4 regions of the Streptomyces sp. NPDC002580 genome follow, and region 1 is predicted to be linked to each of the others. Evidence: riboswitches for the same ligand, from Rfam matches in the RefSeq annotation. Region 1 holds a riboswitch; each other region holds the start of a gene.

Region 1 (4,205 bases):
AACCGTGCACGGAGGCGTCCACCCGGCGCATCGCGACCGTCGTCAGCTCCGTGCCGGACGCCACCAGGGAGCGCTCCAGGACGTCGAGGCTGGGCGCGCCGCCCGTGCCCATGATCAGCCGGGACCCGTAGGTCGTACCGCCGAGGACGAAGGGGTCGTCGGCCATGGGTCAGCCTCCCTGGACGGCGGTGAGGACTTCCACGCGGTCGCCGTCGGTGAGGGAGGTGGACGGCCACTGCGCGCGCGGGACGACGGTCTCGTTCAGGGCGGCGGCCACTCCGGACGGCGCGGGGGTGAGGGTCGCGACGAGCGTGTCGAGCGCGGTGCCCGCGGCGATCCGCCGCCGCTCCCCGTTGACGACGATGTTCATACGGGCAGCTCCGTGAGAGTGGGGAGGGCGTCGGCGCCGAAACGCAGGGGAGTGAAGGGGCGGGCCTCGGCGGGGAGTTCGCCGGTGGTCAGGACGTGGGCCATGGCGTCGCCGGTGACAGGCGTCAGGAGCACGCCGTTGCGGAAGTGCCCGGTGGCCAGCAGCAGTCCGTCCAGCGCGGTCGGGCCGAGCAGCGGCGCGTTGTCGGGCGAACCCGGACGCAGCCCCGCGCGGGTCTCGACCAGCGGCAGTTCGGTGATGCCGGGCACCAACTCGTGGGCGTCCCGCAGCAGTTCGTAGACACCTCCCGCCGTCACCGTGGTGTCCCAGCCCAGCTCCTCGCTGGTCGCGCCCACCACGAGCTCGCCGTTCTCGCGCGGCACCAGATAGACGTGGCTGCCACGCACCACGGCGCGCACGGTGCGGTTCAGGAAGGGCGCGCACCGCTGGGGCACGGAGAGCCTCAGCACCTGGCCCTTCACCGGGCGCACGGGCGGCAGGACGTCCTCGGGGACGCCCTCCAGGCGCCCGCTGAGGCTGCCCCCGGCGAGGACCACCCGGCCCGCGGCGAGCTCGGTGCCGTCCGTGGTGACGACCCCGGCGGCCCGCTCCCGTACGACCGTCAGCCGCTGCGCCCACGTCCGGTGCAGGACGACCCCGGCCCGCTCGCAGGCCGTGACCAGGGCTGCCGCCAGGCGCCGCGGGTCGATCTGGTGGTCGCCGTCGACCCGCAGGCCGCCGCGTACGCCGGGCGCCAGCATCGGTTCGAGACGGCGGCACTCCCGGCCGCTCAGCCACTGCGACTCCAGCCCCGACCGGATCTGCAGGGCGTGCAGTTCCCGCAGGTGGGCGCGGTCGTCGGCGTCCAGCGCGACGGCCAGCGTGCCGGACCGGAGGTAGCCGAGGTCCTGGCCGGTCGCCTCGGTGAGCTCGGCGGCGAAGTCCGGATAGCGGCGCGCGGAGGCGAGGTTGAGACCCAGCAGGGTCTCCTCGCCGTAGTGCAGCTCGGTCACGGCGGCCAGCATCCCGGCCGCCACCTGCGCGGCCCCGCCACCCGGCTCGGGGTCCACGAGCGCGGTGGTGAACCCGCGCTGCGCGGACCGCCAGGCCGTCACGAGACCGATGATTCCGCCCCCGATGACGAGGACGTCTGACGAACGTGCAGGCGACATGGGCGTCCAGCCCCTCCCTTCGCCGGCATGATCCGGATCAGGTTCGTACGGTCGGAGGCCGCTCCAGCCTCCCTCTCAGCCCGGTGCGTCCGGGCTCCCGCGAGTGCTTTACGTTGGCCAGCCTAGCCCGCCGCCGCCCGCCCCAGTAAGGGAGCCTCCGCCCATGGCCCGATCGCTCGACGGCCTCGTCCTCGCCCCCGTAGCCGACCAGGCTCCCGGGCAGGTGGGGACCCGCACCCGGTTCGCGTACCGCGAGGAGAACGGCGTGGTCTGGGCCGGCTACGCGGGCGGCGACGTGGTCCGCGGCCATCTTGTGGGTACCCGTGAGGGTGACCGCCTCGACTTCCGGTACGTGCAGCTGAAGCACGACGGGACCACCGCGTCGGGCCACTGCGTGTCCCTCGTGGTGGAACTGCCCGACGGCCGGGTGCGGCTGGAGGAGACCTGGGAGTGGGAGTCGCGGGAGGGCACAGGGACGAGCGTGGTGGAAGAGGTGCGCGGGACCGGCCGTGTGGAACAGGTCACTGAGCACGTCCGCTGACTGATGAACTGTCAGGTGTCTAAGGTGATCAGGTGAGCGAGCAGACGCAGGCACAGTCCCCGGCGCGGGGGTCCACGGCACGGCGGGTCGTCGTGGTGGGCGCGGGCATGGCCGGGGTGCAGACCGCGGTCGCCCTGCGCGAGCAGGGCTTCACGGGCACCGTCACGCTGATCGGCGCGGAGCCTCACCAGCCGTACGACCGGCCGCCGCTGTCCAAGGCGGTCCTGCTGGGCAAGGCCGAGGGCTCCGCCTTCGACATCGACTTCGAGGCCCTGGACATCGATCTCAGGCTGGGCCGCGAGGCGCTCGGCGTGCGCCCCGCGGACCACGAGCTGGACACGGCGGGCGGGCCCGTCCCGTACGACGTCCTGGTCGTGGCCACCGGCGCGGAACCGATCCAGCTGCCCGGCGCGGAGGGCGTGCCCGGAGTGCATCTCCTGCGCACCCTGGACGACGCCGACCGGCTGCGTCCCGTCCTCGCCCGGCAGCACGACATCGTGGTCGTCGGCGCGGGCTGGATCGGCGCCGAGTTCGCCACGGCCGCGCGTGAGGCGGGGTGCGAGGTCACCGTCGTGGAGGCCGCCGACCGGCCGCTCGCCGACGCCCTGCCCGCCGAGGTGGCCGCGCCGATGACCGCCTGGTACGCGGACAGCGGGGCCTTGCTGCGCACCCACGCGCGCGTGGAGCGCGTCGAGCCCGGCGCGGTGGTCCTGGACGACGGCTCCCGGCTGCCCGCGGGCGCCGTCGTGGTCGGGATCGGGGCGCGGCCCGCGACCGCCTGGATCGCCGGTTCGGGCATCGAGCTCGGCGCCCACCGCGAGATCGTCGCCGACGAGCACCTGCGCACCTCCCTGCCCGACGTGTACGCGGTCGGCGACTGCGCCTCCTTCCCGTCGGGACGCTACGAGGACCGTCTCCTCGTCCACCACTGGGACAACGCCCTCCAGGGCCCGCGCACGGTCGCCGCGAACATCATCGGAGAGTCGCCCGCCGCCTACGACCCGGTGCCGTACTTCTGGTCCGAGCAGTTCGGCCGCTTCGTGCAGTACGTCGGCCACCACGCGCCCGCCGACTCCCTGGTGTGGCGCGGTGACCCCTCGGGCGCCTCCTGGTCGGTGTGCTGGCTCCGCGAGACACGTCTGGTCGCCCTCCTGGCGGTCGGCCGGCCCAGGGATCTCGCCCAGGGCCGCCGGCTCATCGAGGCGGGTGCGCCGATGGATCCGGAGCTTCTCGAGGACCCGTCGAGGCCGCTCAAGGCCGCCACCGCCTGATCCGTCACCCTGGTCGGACGCCCTCGGCTTCCGACTGTCGGTCCGGGATGGCAGGCTTGTCCCGTGACCGAGATTGACGCAAAGATCGATGCTCTCGTCCCCGCCTGGCTCACCCTCCCCGACATCGCCGAACAGTTCGGCGTCGAGGTGACGCGCGTCCGGCAGCTGGTCAAGGACGGCCAGCTGATCGCCGTACGCCGTGGTGAGAACCGCGCGCTGCACGTCCCCGCCGACTTCATCGACGCGGACGAACAGAAGGTCGTCAAGGGCCTGGCCGGCACCCTGACGCTCCTGAGGGACGACGGCTTCTCCGACGAAGAGGCCCTCGAGTGGCTCTTCACCCCCGACCCGAGCCTGCCCGGCACCCCCGCGCAGGCGCTGAGCGAGAATCGCGGCACGGAGGTGAAGCGCCGCGCCCAGGCGCTCGCCGTCTGACCTGAACGAGACCGTCCGGCGCGGGGAGCGCGGCGGGCGGGACCATCCCGCCCGCCGCGCTCCCCGCGCACCGACAAGGGGGGACACCCGCATGCCTGAGAACGCCGCCGCCACCGCGAGGGCCCGGCTCGCCGACGCCCGCGTCTACCTGTGCACGGACGCCCGCAGGCGTCAGGGCGACCTCGCCGAGTTCCTCGACGCGGTCCTGGCGGGCGGCGTCGACATCGTGCAACTGCGGGACAAGGGCATGGAGGCGGGCGAGGAACTGGAACACCTCCAGGTCCTCGCGGACGCCTGCGCCCGCCACGGCAAGCTCCTCGCGGTCAACGACCGGGCGGACGTGGCCCACGCCGCCCGGGCCGACGTCCTGCACCTGGGCCAGGGGGACCTCCCGGTTCCCGCGGCCCGGGCGATCC
Region 2 (4,205 bases), on a different contig from region 1:
GGTGGAGACCATGCGCTGTTCAGGTCCGGTGCCGCGCCGCTCGTCGCGTTCCTCGACCGTACGGACAAGTTGGTGCCGCTCGGCCAGGAGCGCTCCCTCGCGGGTTTCGACACATCCCTCGACGAAGCGCTCGACCGCATCCTGGCGGAGGAGCAGAGCGCGGGATGAAACCCCGCCGTCCCCGAGCGGAGTAACGCTTCCTCACCGCGGCCTGAGCGCCGGACGGGTTCGGCGCTCCTGGTGGACGGTTCAGCGCTTGCGGCGGCGGCCCTTCCCGCTCCGCGCGGGAGTACCGGCTCCGACCGGCTCGACCGGACCGGCGACGGACCCCTCGCGGTCCGCGGCGACCACGAGGGCGGCCAGCGCGGTCGTCACCGGCACCGCGGCGACCAGGCCGATCGAGCCGACCAGGGTGCGCACGATCTCCTCCGCGACCAGTTCGCTGTTCGCGACGGTGCCCACGCTGCTCTGAGCGATCGAGAACAGCAGAAGCAGGGGCAGCGCGGCGCCGGCGTAGGCCAGGACGAGCGTGTTCACGACCGACGCGATGTGGTCGCGGCCGATACGGATGCCCGCGCGGTACAGGCCGCGCCGGCCCATAGTGGGATTGGCCTCGTGCAGTTCCCAGACCGCGGAGGTCTGGGTGACCGTCACATCGTCCAGCACGCCGAGCGAACCGATGATGACTCCGGCCAGCAGAAGACCGCTCATGTCGATGGACGGGTAGAGACCGTGGATCAGGCCGGTGCTGTCGTCGGTGTTGCCGGTCAGCACGGCCCAGTCGATGAAGACCGAGCCGAGGATGCCGATCAGCACGAGCGAGAGCAGGGTGCCGACCACCGCCACGGAGGTCCGGGCCGACAGGCCGTGACACATGTAGAGCGCGATCAGCATGATCGCGCTGGACCCGACGACGGCGACGATCAACGGGTTCGAGCCCTGCAGGATCGCGGGCAGGATGAAGAAGTTGAGGATCATGAAGCTGATGGCCAGGGCGATCAGCGCCATGACGCCGCGCATCCGGCCGACCACTACGACGACCACGGCGAAGATCCCCGCCAGCAGGGTCAGGGGCAGCTTCCGGTTCGCGTCCGTGACCGAGTACTGGAGGTCCTTGGGGGCGGAGGGCTCGTACGCGACGACGACCTTCTCGCCCTGTTCCAACTGCCGTGTCTGGTCCGGCTGAACGATCTCGGTGAACGTGCGGCCCTCGTCCTTGCCGGTGTCGATCCGGACCGTGGCCTTCTTGCAGTCACTCTTCGCCCGCTGTCGGGCGGAGGAACCCTCGGCGGTGGACGTGTCGCCCGCCGGGGCCTGCCCCGAGGCGTTCACCGACTTGCAGTCCACCTTGTCGATCTTTGTGACCGTCGCCTGCTGGGTCTGCCGGTCGAAGCCGACACCGGTCCGCTCGTGAGCGGGGGTTCCACCGGGCCAGAGCACCACGAGACCCACCGCGACCGCGGCCGCGAAGGGGATCAGTACCGCGGCGATGACCTTGCGCAGACGTTTGGAGACCGGCGCGGCGGGACCGTGACTGTGGCTGTGCCCGTGTCCACCGCCGGGAGCGGGGCTGTGCCCGTGACCGTCGCCCGCGTCCGGCCCGCGCCCCTCGCCGGAGCCATGTCCATGGCCGTCGTCGGAGCCACGCCGACGTGGCGGCTCGGAGGGGGGGAACGAGGGCTGCTGGGTTGTCGTCACCGAGCGATCATCGCAAGGAGGTCAAGGGCCCTCTGTTCACCGCGCCAGCCCGGAGGCTAGCGTAGAGCCACCTTTGCACACGCGGGAGCTCGGAGCACCGGGCTGAGAGGACGCTGACCTCCGTCTTCGCGATGTTTCACATGAAACATCGACGAACGGAATCCGCTGCGTCGACCGCTGAACCTGTTACCGGGTAATGCCGGCGTAGGGAGTAGGTCTCATGACCAACAAAGACATGCGCACGCCTGCCTCCAGTCAGACGGACGGAGCATCGTCACCGCCGCCCGGCGGGGAGACGGGGAGGTCCATCGGCTGGCACAAGGCGTACGTCGGGGGCACGCGCCCCGATCTGCGGGTGCCGGTCCGTCAGGTGCACCTCACCAACGGGCGCTCCGTGACGCTGTACGACACCTCCGGCCCGTACACCGATCCGGCCGTCGACACCGATGTACGCAGGGGCCTGATGCCGCTGCGTGAGAACTGGATCATCGCCCGCGGGGACACCGAGGAGTACGCGGGCCGTCCCGCCCGTCCCGAGGACGACGGGATCAAGCACACGGCCCCGCGCGGGGGACTGCGCAACCTCGACGCGGTGTTTCCCGGAAGGCCCCGCCAGCCGCGCCGGGGGCGCGCCGGGACGGCGGTCACCCAGCTCGCCTACGCGCGGCGTGGTGAGATCACTCCCGAGATGGAGTTCGTCGCGGTCCGGGAGAACGTGGACCCCGAAGTCGTGCGCCAGGAGATCGCCGCGGGCCGCGCGGTACTGCCCGCGAACGTCAATCACCCCGAGATCGAGCCGATGATCATCGGTAAACGGTTCCTGGTGAAGGTCAACGCCAACATCGGCAATTCCGCGGTCACCTCCTCCATCGAGGAGGAGGTCGACAAGATGGCGTGGGCCACCCGCTGGGGCGCCGACACGGTCATGGACCTGTCGACCGGCCGCAACATCCACACCACGCGCGAATGGGTGCTGCGCAACTCCCCGGTTCCCATCGGCACGGTGCCGCTCTACCAGGCGCTGGAGAAGGTCGACGGCCGAGCCGAGGAGCTGACCTGGGAGATCTACAAGGACACGGTCGTCGAGCAGGCCGAGCAGGGCGTGGACTACATGACGGTCCACGCGGGCGTGCGCCTGGCGTACGTGCCGCTCACGGCGAACCGCAAGACCGGCATCGTCTCGCGCGGTGGCTCGATCATGGCGGCCTGGTGCCTCGCGCATCACCAGGAGTCGTTCCTGTACGAGAACTTCGAGGAACTCTGCGAGATCCTCGCCGCGTACGACGTCACCTACTCGCTCGGCGACGGGCTGCGGCCGGGCTCCATCGCCGACGCTAACGACCCCGCACAGTTCGCTGAGTTGAGGACGCTCGGGGAACTCAACAAGGTCGCGAAGCGTTTTCACGTACAGACGATGATCGAAGGCCCGGGACATGTCCCGATGCACAAGATCAAGGAGAACATCGACCTTCAGCAGGAGATCTGTGATGAAGCTCCGTTCTATACGCTCGGTCCGCTGACGACGGACATCGCGCCGGCGTACGACCACATCACCTCCGGCATCGGTGCCGCGATGATCGCCTGGTGGGGCACGGCGATGCTCTGCTACGTCACGCCCAAGGAGCACCTGGGCCTCCCCGATCGTGACGACGTCAAGACCGGCGTCATCACCTACAAGATCGCCGCCCACGCGGCCGACCTCGCGAAGGGGCACCCAGGCGCGCAGGACTGGGACGACGCGCTGTCCGACGCCCGCTTCGAGTTCCGGTGGGAGGACCAGTTCAACCTGGCCCTCGATCCGGACACGGCACGGGAGTTCCACGACGAGACGCTGCCGGCCGAGCCCGCCAAGACGGCCCACTTCTGCTCCATGTGCGGGCCGAAGTTCTGCTCGATGAAGATCAGCCAGAGCATCAACGAGCGGTTCGGCGGTGACGCGGCCGAGGGTGCCTCCGCGGAGGAGATCTCCGAGGGCATGCTGCGGAAGTCCCGGGAGTTCGCGGAGGCGGGCAACCGCGTGTACCTGCCGTTGGCCGACTGAACCACTCCGCAGGGCGCGGTCCGGGTGCTGATCCTCCCGGACCGCCGCCCTCGGTCGGGCCATGGCCGGTCACGCCCCGGCCATGCCCGGTCAGGTACGGATGTCCTGCGGGTACCAGCGCAGTTCCACCGTGTTGCCGTCGGGATCCTGGACGTAGACCGAAGTGGCGGTGCCCCGTGCGCCGAAGCGTTCGACCGGGCCCTCGAGCACGGTGAAGGATCCCGACGCGATGACCTCGTCCCAGTCCAGCGGCTCCACGGTGAGACAGATGTGGTCCACGTTGGACTCTCCCCGGGCACTGCCCACCAGGTCGATGATGGTTTCCTCGGTGACCCTCACCGAGGGGAAGGGCGCCCGGCCGGCCCGCCACTCGGCAAGGCGTACGGGGGCCAGGCCGAGCGGTCCGGTGTAGAAGGCCACGGACCGCTCGACGTCCTCGACGTTGAGGACCAGGTGGTCGAAGGCC
Region 3 (4,205 bases), on a different contig from region 1:
GCGAGCAGACGACTGTCGCTGTGCCGATCAGTACGCACGGCAGGGGGCGAGGTGTTCACCTCCGGGCGCAGCTCGTGCGGCACTTCCCGCACTCGGCGCCCCGGGCCGGGGCCGGACCCGGACGTTCCGGGCGGGCGGGAACGGACGGAATCGATGGTTCCGTGTCCGGGCGGCCGCGGTCTCAGGCGTTCCGGCGCAGCCGCCATCCGTGGTCGACCGGCCCGATGCCGGCGCCGAGCGCGAAACCGGCCTCGATGGCGGCGGTCACGTACTCCTTGGCCCGCCGCACGGCCTCCGGCACCGGAAGGCCCTCGGCGAGGCCGACGGCGATCGCCGAGGCGAGGGTGCAACCGGTGCCGTGCGTGTGCCGGTTGTCGTGGCGCGGCGCGCGCAGCCAGTGCTCCGCCGTGCCGTCGGTCAGCAGATCGACGGCCTCTCCCGGCAGATGGCCCCCCTTCACCAGCACCCAACGGGGACCGTACGCGAGCAGCAGGCCGGCGGCCCGGCGCATGCCCTCCTCGTCCCGCACCTTCATCCCGGTGAGCTGGGCGACCTCGTCGAGATTCGGGGTGGCCACGGTCGCCCGAGGCAGCAGCCGGGTCCGTACGGCGTCCAGCGCCTCGTCGGCCAGCAGCCGGTGCCCGTGCTTGGAGACGCTCACCGGATCCACGACGACCGGAGCGGTCAGGTCGGACAGCAGCTCGGCGACCGTCGTGACCAGGCCCGGCGAGGAGAGCATCCCGGTCTTCACGGCCTGCACCCCGATGTCGTCGACCACACTGCGGTACTGGGCCCGCACCGCCTCCTCGGACAGCTCCCAAGCACCCTGCACCCCCACGGAGTTCTGCGCGGTCACGGCGGTGAGCACGCTCATCCCGTGGGCGCCCAGCGCCAGCATCGTCTTCAGGTCGGCCTGGATTCCGGCGCCTCCGCCGGAGTCGGATCCGGCGATCGTCAGAACGCGGGGCGGTGTGGTCATGCGAGGTGTTCCTCTCGGGTACGGCTTCGGGCGCGCGGCCCCTCGTCCGACGGAGCGTGGACCGATCCCGGGCAACCCCGTGCGGTCCAGGGCGAGTTCTAGGCGCGGCGGCGCAGCCGCACCGGGGCGTAGAGGCCGAGGGCGACGAGGAACGCCACGTAGTACGAGAGGTCGGCGCCGTGCAGGGCGTCGGCGACCGGACCGACGTACAGGCTCGTGTCCATGAACGGCACGGCGGCGCCGAACGCCGCGACGAAGGCCACCGACGACAGCCACCCGGAGTCGGGTCGGGCGGTCTCGGCGGCGAGGTCGACCGGTGCGCCGCCGCGTTGCCGGCCGCGGGCGATCCAGTCGACGACGACGATCGCGACGAACCCGGGGATCCAATAGCCCACGAACAGCAGCACGTTCTGGAAACGGGCCGTGGTGTCGGCGGCGTGCATCCACAGCACCAGCGGGAAACCGAGCGCGGCGGCCAGCGCGGCGGCCAGCGGACGCGGTATCCGTACGCCCACGGTCTGCAGCGCCAGCGAACCGCTGTAGTCGTTCATCGCGTTGCTGCACACCGCCGCCAGGGCCACGGCCAGCAGCCCGAACGCGCCCGCGGTCCCGCCGCCGAGCAACTCCTCGACCCCCGCCGCCGTCTGGTCGGTCAGCACCGACGCGCCCCACAGTCCGAGGACCTGGACGGCGACGAAGGACACGACGAGGCCGAGCAGGGTGCACCAGAACATCCGGGGGCGGGAGGTGGCCCGCGGCAGGTAGCGGCTGAAGTCGCTGGCGTAGGGCGCCCAGGACAGCGAGAGGCTGAGCGCGATGGTGCTGGTGAGTACGAACGAGCCCACGCGGTCGGCCCCGGTCGCGGCTCCGGTCGTGGCGGGGTGGACGCCGTCCAGCATCCGCCAGGCGATCACCGCGAACGCCACGGCGAGCACGAACGTCATGACGATCTGGAGGCGGTGGATCGCCTCGTAGCCGAGGACGCCGAGGGCCCCCTGGGCCAGCATCATGACCAGCACGCCGACCCAGAACGGCCAGCCGCACAGCCGGGCCAGCGCGTCCCCGCCGAACAGGCCGATCAGCGCGTCCCAGGCGACCGACGACAGCCACTGGAGCATTCCCGGCAGTGCGACCGCCCGGCCGAAAGCGAGGCGTGCGAGGGGGAGTTGGCCGCTCCCGGTGAGGCCGCCCCAGGTGCTGAGGTAGGCGGTCGGCAGCGCGCCGACCACGGTGCCGAGGACGACCGCCGCGAGGGCGGTGGTGAAGTCCAGGCCCAGAGCGATCCCGATGGTGCCGGTGAACACGCCCGTCATCGTCAGGTTCGGGGCGAACCACACCGTGAACAGGCGGCCGGCGCCGCCGTACCGGTTGTCCTCGGGGACCGGCTCGATGCCGTGTCCCTCCACCCGGAGGTCACCGGGTGCGGCGGGCATCCGTCCGTCGAAGACGGCGGGCCGGCTGTCGGCGGGCAGCCCGCCGGAAACATGCGCCAACGGCATGGAGACATCCCTCCGCCAGTATGAACTGGTTCAGGTTCGACGGGTGTGATCTCAGCCCTCGGACGGGGCACCCCGTGTCCGGTACGACGGACACACTAACCGCATCCCCTCGCTCCCGGGTACGCCGGTCCGCTCCTCCACGCGACGAAGACCCGCGCACACGACTCGGTCCAGACCGGCCCGGCCCACCTCACGTCCACCGGCTGCCCACGTCCATCCCCCCGTCCACCGGCTGTCCACGCGTTCCGCCCCGCCCGGGACCCGCGGTCCGGCGGGACGCGGCGCTGCGGGACAAGGCTCGGGCGGACGAACCCGTGGCCGCTCGGACGGAAGCGCGACCGGCGCACCCGGGCAGCACGCGCGGCGGCGCGCGTCCGTCGCGTCCGAGCGGTCACGATCGGGCTTCCCCACAGCGCGGCGAGTGCCGCCGCTCGGTACTGTCGGAAGTGATCGCCGCCCGCTCCCCGCTCCGGGTTTCCCGGACCCCGGGAGCCGGGCTGAAGGAGGCAGGGTGCCGTGACCGTGATCTCCCTGAAGTCCGCGCAGGTGCGGGAAGGGCTCACCCTCCCGTACGCCGAAGCCGGTTACCCCGGTGGCACACCGGTCGTCCTCGTACACGGGCTGGGCGACTCCTGGTGGTCCTTCGAGCCCCTCCTGCGGCGCTTCCCGGCGTCCCTGCACGGCTACGCGCCGACCCAGCGCGGTCACGGCGACGCCGACCGCCCTCCGGAGGGCTACGCTCCCGAGGATTTCGCCGCCGACCTGGTGGCCTTCCTCGACGCGGTCGACATCCCCCGCGCCATCCTGGTCGGAGCGTCCAGCGGCGGCGTCGCGGCCCGGATCGTCGCCGGCAGCCACCCCGACCGCATCGCCGGTCTCGTGCTGCTCGGCGTCCCCGGCACCCTCGCCGACAAACCCGCGGCGAGCGGCCTGCGGAAGGCGCTGGAAGGCCTCTCCGATCCCGTGCCCCGCCCCTTCGTCGAGGACTTCCTGTCCGGCACGGCGGCCCGCCCGATCGCCCGGGGCTTCATCGAGACGATGGTCGAGGAGAGCCTCAAACTCCCCGCGCACGTCTGGAAGGAGACCGCGGCCGGGCTCCTCGACACCGATCTCGCCGCCACGCTCGCGGGCATCCTGGTGCCCACCCTCGTCATCTGGGGCGACCAGGACGAGTACCTGCCCCGCGAGGACCAGCAGGTCATCCTGGACGCCGTCCACGGCGCCGGCTTCCTCGTCTACGAAGGCGCCGGCCACGTCGTCCACTGGGAACAGCCCGAACGCGTGGTCGCCGACATCGCCGCGTTCGCCGCGCGGCTCGCCCACCCCGGCACCCCCGCCGGCCCGGCCTGACGTCTCCGGAAGGCACCGCCCGACCTCGTCCGCGGGGTGAACGGCGGCGCGTCGCGGCCGTGTCGAGGACGGGCCGGCGCAGCTGTTCTCCGCACCCGGTCGCCGCGTCGGAGCGACGGGCGGGGCCGCCCGCGCGGAGCCTCGCCGCCCGCGACCGACCATTGACGCGATCCGTACCGCCGACGCTCGCCCTGTCATGGCATGCTCATGCTCCCCACAGGAAGGGATCACGTGCCATGAGACCGAGCCGACGCTCCCTGCTCGCCGCCACCGCCGTACTGGGCACCGTCCTCGTCGTTCCCGCGCCCGCCGGTGCCGCCGAAGTCCCGCCCGCCGGCGCCTATTTCGTCCAGAGCGCGACCACGGGCCTGAACGCC
Region 4 (4,205 bases), on a different contig from region 1:
AGACCATCAGGGCCGCCGCGGCCACGGCCGGTCCGAGCGCCGGGAGCGTCACCCGGCGCCAGGCCGCGAAGCGCGAGGCGCCGAGCACGCGCGCGGCCTCCTCCTGGCGCGGGTCCAGCTGCGACCAGAGGCCGCCGACGGTCCGTACGACGACCGCGTAGTTGAAGAAGACATGGGCGAGCAGGATCGCCCACACCGTGGTGTCCAGGCGTACGCCCCACAGCTCGTCGAGCAGCCCGCCCCGGCCGACCAGCGCGAGGAACGCCGTGCCGACGACCACGGTCGGCAGCACGAAGGGCACGGTGACCACGGCCCGGAGGATCTGCTTGCCCCGGAAATCGAAGCGCGCGAACACGTACGCGCCGGGGAGCGCGACCAGCAGGGTGAGCGCCGTCGAGGCGAGCGCCTGCCAGGTGGTGAACCACAGGACGTGCCGGATGCCGGAGTCGGCCAGCACCTCCGTGATCCGGCCCAGCCGCCAGCCGTCGTCCCCGCGCAGCCCCCGTGTGACGATCGCGGCGACGGGATAGGCGAAGAACACCGCGAAGAACGCGACGGGCAGGGCCATCAGCCCGAGCCGCGCCACGTTCCGCCCGCGCTCCCTCCGCCGGCCGCCGCCGGGACCGGCGGCCGCTTCGGCTCCGCCGGCTCCTTCGGGCCGGTCGGTTACTTCAGTACGAGCGAGGTCCACGACTTGACCCACTGGTCGCGTTCGGCGGCGATCTTCTGGGGGGCGAGGGTCTCGGGGTCCTTTGCCTGCGGACCGTACCGGGTGAACTCCGGCGGCACCTGCGCGCCCTCACGCACTGGATAGACGAACATGTTCAGCGGCATGTCGTCCTGGAACTCCTTGGTGAGCAGGAAGTCGAGGAGTGCCTTGCCGCCCTTGGCGTTCTCGGCGTTGCTCAGCAGACCCGCGTACTCGACCTGGCGGAAGCAGGTGCCCGTCGCGACCCCGGTCGGAGCGGTGGTGGGCTTCGGGTCGGCGTAGATGACCTCGGCCGGCGGCGAGGAGGCGTACGAGACGACGAGCGGGCGGTCGGCCTTGGCCTTCTTGCCGCCGGCGGACCCCGAGAACTCCTCGTTGTACGCCTGCTCCCAGCCGTCCACCACCTTCACCCCGTTGGCCTTGAGCTTCTTCCAGTAGTCCTCCCAGCCCTGGTCCCCGTAGTGCGCGGCGGAGCCGAGCAGGAAGCCGAGGCCGGGCGAGGACGTGGAGGCGTTCTCGGTGACGAGGAGATTCTTGTACGCGGGCTTGACCAGGTCGTCGAAGGACCGCGGCGGCGTCAGCCCGTGCTCGCTGAACCAGGCCTTGTCGTAGTTGACGCAGATGTCGCCGGTGTCGATGGGCGTGACCCGGTGCTTGTCCCGGTCGGTCCGGTACTCGGGCAGGACCTTGTCCGCGTCCTTGGCCGTGTACGGCTGGAACAGTCCGTTGTCGAGCGCGCGGGAGAGCAGGGTGTTGTCGACGCCGAAGAAGACGTCCCCCTGCGGGTTGTCCTTGGTCAGGACGGCCTTGTTGACGGCCTGGCCCGCGTCGCCGTCCTTGAGGACCCTGACCTGGTAGCCGGACCGCTTCTCGAAGTCCTTGAGCACGCTCTTCGACACGAGCCACGAGTCGTGGCTGACGAGCGTGACCGTCTTCGGATCGCCCGAGCCGCCGCCGTCGGACGAGCCGCACGCGGACAGTACGGGCATCGCGACGAGCCCGAGGACGGCCAGGGCCGCGATCCGCCCGTTCTTGATGATGGTGCTCACTGATTCCTCCTGGGTGACCAGGAAGAGACGCGGCCCTGCCCGGGACCTCTGACGGTTCCCGGGCAGGGCGCAACAGCTTGAGTAACGACCGAACTTCCTACCCGGAATGACCCGGGCGAGGTTCAGAGGGTCTGCGGGCTGTCCCGCACTCTCAGCGCTGTGGCGCTCCCCTGTCGGAATATGAAGATGTCTGACTATGAAGAACTACTGACTCGGCTCAGCCTACCGCTCGGTCGCGGCGAGCTGACCACACGCTCCGTCGATCTCCTGGCCACGGGTGTCCCGGACGGTCACCGGCACACCATGAGCCGCGATCGCCTCGACGAACGCCTTCTCGTCCTCGGGCCGCGAGGCGGTCCACTTCGAGCCCGGGGTCGGGTTCAGCGGGATGAGGTTGACATGGACGGGCTTGCCCTTGAGCATGCGCCCGAGCCGGTCACCACGCCACGCCTGGTCGTTGATGTCCCGGATCAGGGCGTACTCGATGGACAGGCGCCGCCCGGACTTGGCCGCGTACTCCCATCCGGCGTCCAGCACCTCCCGCACGTTCCACCGCGTGTTCACGGGGACGAGGGTGTCGCGCAGTTCGTCGTCCGGCGCGTGCAGCGAGATCGCGAGCCGGCACTTGAAGCCCTCGTCGGAGAACCGGTTGATGGCGGGGACCAGCCCGACCGTCGACACCGTGATACCGCGCTGCGAGAGCCCGAGCCCGTCCGGCTCGGGGTCGGTCAGCGCGCGGATCGCACCGACCACCCGCTTGTAGTTGGCGAGCGGCTCGCCCATGCCCATGAAGACGATGTTGCTCAGCCGCGCCGGGCCGCCGGGGATCTCGCCGTCACGGAGCGCCCGCATGCCGTCGACAATCTGGTGCACGATCTCGCCGGTCGACAGGTTCCGGTCCAGACCGGCCTGTCCGGTGGCGCAGAACGGGCAGTTCATCCCGCAGCCCGCCTGCGAGCTGATGCACATGGTGACCCGGTCCGGGTAGCGCATGAGCACGGACTCGACGAGCGTGCCGTCGAAGAGCCGCCACAGGGTCTTGCGGGTGGTCTCCTGGTCGGTCGACAGATGCCGCACGACCGTCATCAGCTCGGGAAGCAGCGCCTCCTGGAGCTTGCCGCGCGAGGCGGCCGGGATGTCCGTCCACTGGTCGGGGTCGTGCGCGTACCGGGCGAAGTAGTGCTGAGAGAGCTGCTTGGCACGAAACGGCTTCTCGCCGATCGCGGCAACCGCCTCTTTCCGCTCGGCGGGCGTGAGATCGGCAAGGTGCCGCGGCGGCTTCTGAGCTCCGCGCGGCGCTACAAAGGTGAGTTCTCCGGGCTTCGGCATAACCCTTCCAGTGTCGCAGATCGTTTGGCCCGGCCCAGGTCAGATGGGCGAGCGCCTCGTCACCCTCCGGTGTCCCCTGTCACCGTTGGTCAACCTTTCACGGCCCAAAGACGGCCCGGCAGCCCATGTCTGGCCTGGCCTGGCCTGGCCAGGCGGATCTTGACCTCGCCCGCGTCGGGAAACGGGTACCCGCCGGGCGGGAACCGGTGTAACGTCACGCTCTTCGCCCGGCCCACGGTGCGGAGTCCCGGTAGGTAGCCGCCATGCTCGATCAGCCTGTCCCCGACCCGTACACGATGTGGCGGCTCGCCCTCGCCGAGGTGGACCTGATCTTCGCCTCCCCTCCGGAGCTCGACCGGCCGGTGGAGGGGTGCACTCGTTGCTTCACGGAAGCGGAACTGCGCATCCTCGGCGGTGATCCGCGGGATGTGCCGGATGACGTCCTCGAAGGCTTCATGGGCAAGGCCGTCGATCACTGGGACGCGGACCAGTACCCGGTCCTGTGGCGCCGCCTCATACCGCGTGCCTTGCGTCACTGGGGCCCGGAAGGCCCTGGCACCGACCCGTCCCATGAGCTGCGCGGTCTCGGCCGGTACGGGGCCGAACTGATCAGCTGGCCGGTCGCCGAGCGCACCGCGGTCGAGCAGGCGTTCCGGGCACTGCTCACCCTCGCCCTCACCGGCGGCCGGTCCCCGGCGGACATCCGTGACCTCGTGGAAGGCGTCGCCCACGCCACGGGCGGCCTGGAGCCATGGCTGGACCACATCGCCGGCTTCTCCGGCCCCGCCGCGGATGCTGGCCTCGTCCGACTGACACTGGGCTGGGGGACGGATTTCCTGTGGGAGGAGTTCGATTTCACGTGGTGGTACGACGGCGACCCGCGAACCGTCGCCGACTGGCTGCTCACGCAGCGACCCCGCATCGCGTCCTTCACGGCACGCCACCCACGCTGCAAGAACGCCGCCGACGCGCTCATCGCGATCTCCCACCTTCAAGAAGGTGACTGGAGCCCATGGCTCTACCCCTACGGCCCGCGCCCGCGTCCTCTCTTCCACCTGGCCACCAGCGGGTGAAGTCCTCGCTTTCGACTGGTGCGACGGCCGGACAGAGATGCTGGT

What was found. A riboswitch is a leader RNA that binds a small molecule or an ion and turns the genes downstream of it on or off. The one in region 1 is predicted to bind thiamine pyrophosphate.
Region 2: linked by a shared signal. The riboswitch ahead of thiC (phosphomethylpyrimidine synthase ThiC) and the one ahead of thiO (glycine oxidase ThiO) in region 1 are both predicted to bind thiamine pyrophosphate.
Region 3: linked by a shared signal. The riboswitch ahead of ACFYW7_RS27770 (purine-cytosine permease family protein) and the one ahead of thiO (glycine oxidase ThiO) in region 1 are both predicted to bind thiamine pyrophosphate.
Region 4: linked by a shared signal. The riboswitch ahead of ACFYW7_RS32540 (thiamine ABC transporter substrate binding subunit) and the one ahead of thiO (glycine oxidase ThiO) in region 1 are both predicted to bind thiamine pyrophosphate.

Annotation. Positions count from the first base shown of each region.
Region 1 is NZ_JBIAQZ010000001.1:1,073,670-1,077,874, forward strand. It holds gene ACFYW7_RS04605 (thiazole synthase) at 1-166, opposite strand, end outside; gene thiS (sulfur carrier protein ThiS) at 170-370, opposite strand; gene thiO (glycine oxidase ThiO) at 367-1,542, opposite strand; TPP riboswitch at 1,540-1,653, opposite strand; gene ACFYW7_RS04620 (hypothetical protein) at 1,706-2,083, shown strand; gene ACFYW7_RS04625 (NAD(P)/FAD-dependent oxidoreductase) at 2,116-3,354, shown strand; gene ACFYW7_RS04630 (Rv2175c family DNA-binding protein) at 3,418-3,789, shown strand; gene thiE (thiamine phosphate synthase) at 3,881-4,205, shown strand, end outside.
Region 2 is NZ_JBIAQZ010000003.1:178,401-182,605, reverse strand. It holds gene ACFYW7_RS11750 (SsgA family sporulation/cell division regulator) at 1-168, shown strand, start outside; gene ACFYW7_RS11745 (YibE/F family protein) at 250-1,698, opposite strand; TPP riboswitch at 1,770-1,926, shown strand; gene thiC (phosphomethylpyrimidine synthase ThiC) at 1,919-3,739, shown strand; gene ACFYW7_RS11735 (VOC family protein) at 3,830-4,205, opposite strand, start outside.
Region 3 is NZ_JBIAQZ010000009.1:402,641-406,845, forward strand. It holds gene thiD (bifunctional hydroxymethylpyrimidine kinase/phosphomethylpyrimidine kinase) at 182-979, opposite strand; gene ACFYW7_RS27770 (purine-cytosine permease family protein) at 1,078-2,478, opposite strand; TPP riboswitch at 2,469-2,563, opposite strand; gene ACFYW7_RS27775 (alpha/beta fold hydrolase) at 2,995-3,828, shown strand; gene ACFYW7_RS27780 (phospholipase) at 4,065-4,205, shown strand, end outside.
Region 4 is NZ_JBIAQZ010000012.1:225,368-229,572, reverse strand. It holds gene ACFYW7_RS32545 (ABC transporter permease) at 1-691, opposite strand, end outside; gene ACFYW7_RS32540 (thiamine ABC transporter substrate binding subunit) at 667-1,698, opposite strand; TPP riboswitch at 1,835-1,940, opposite strand; gene rlmN (23S rRNA (adenine(2503)-C(2))-methyltransferase RlmN) at 1,981-3,087, opposite strand; gene ACFYW7_RS32530 (hypothetical protein) at 3,351-4,160, shown strand.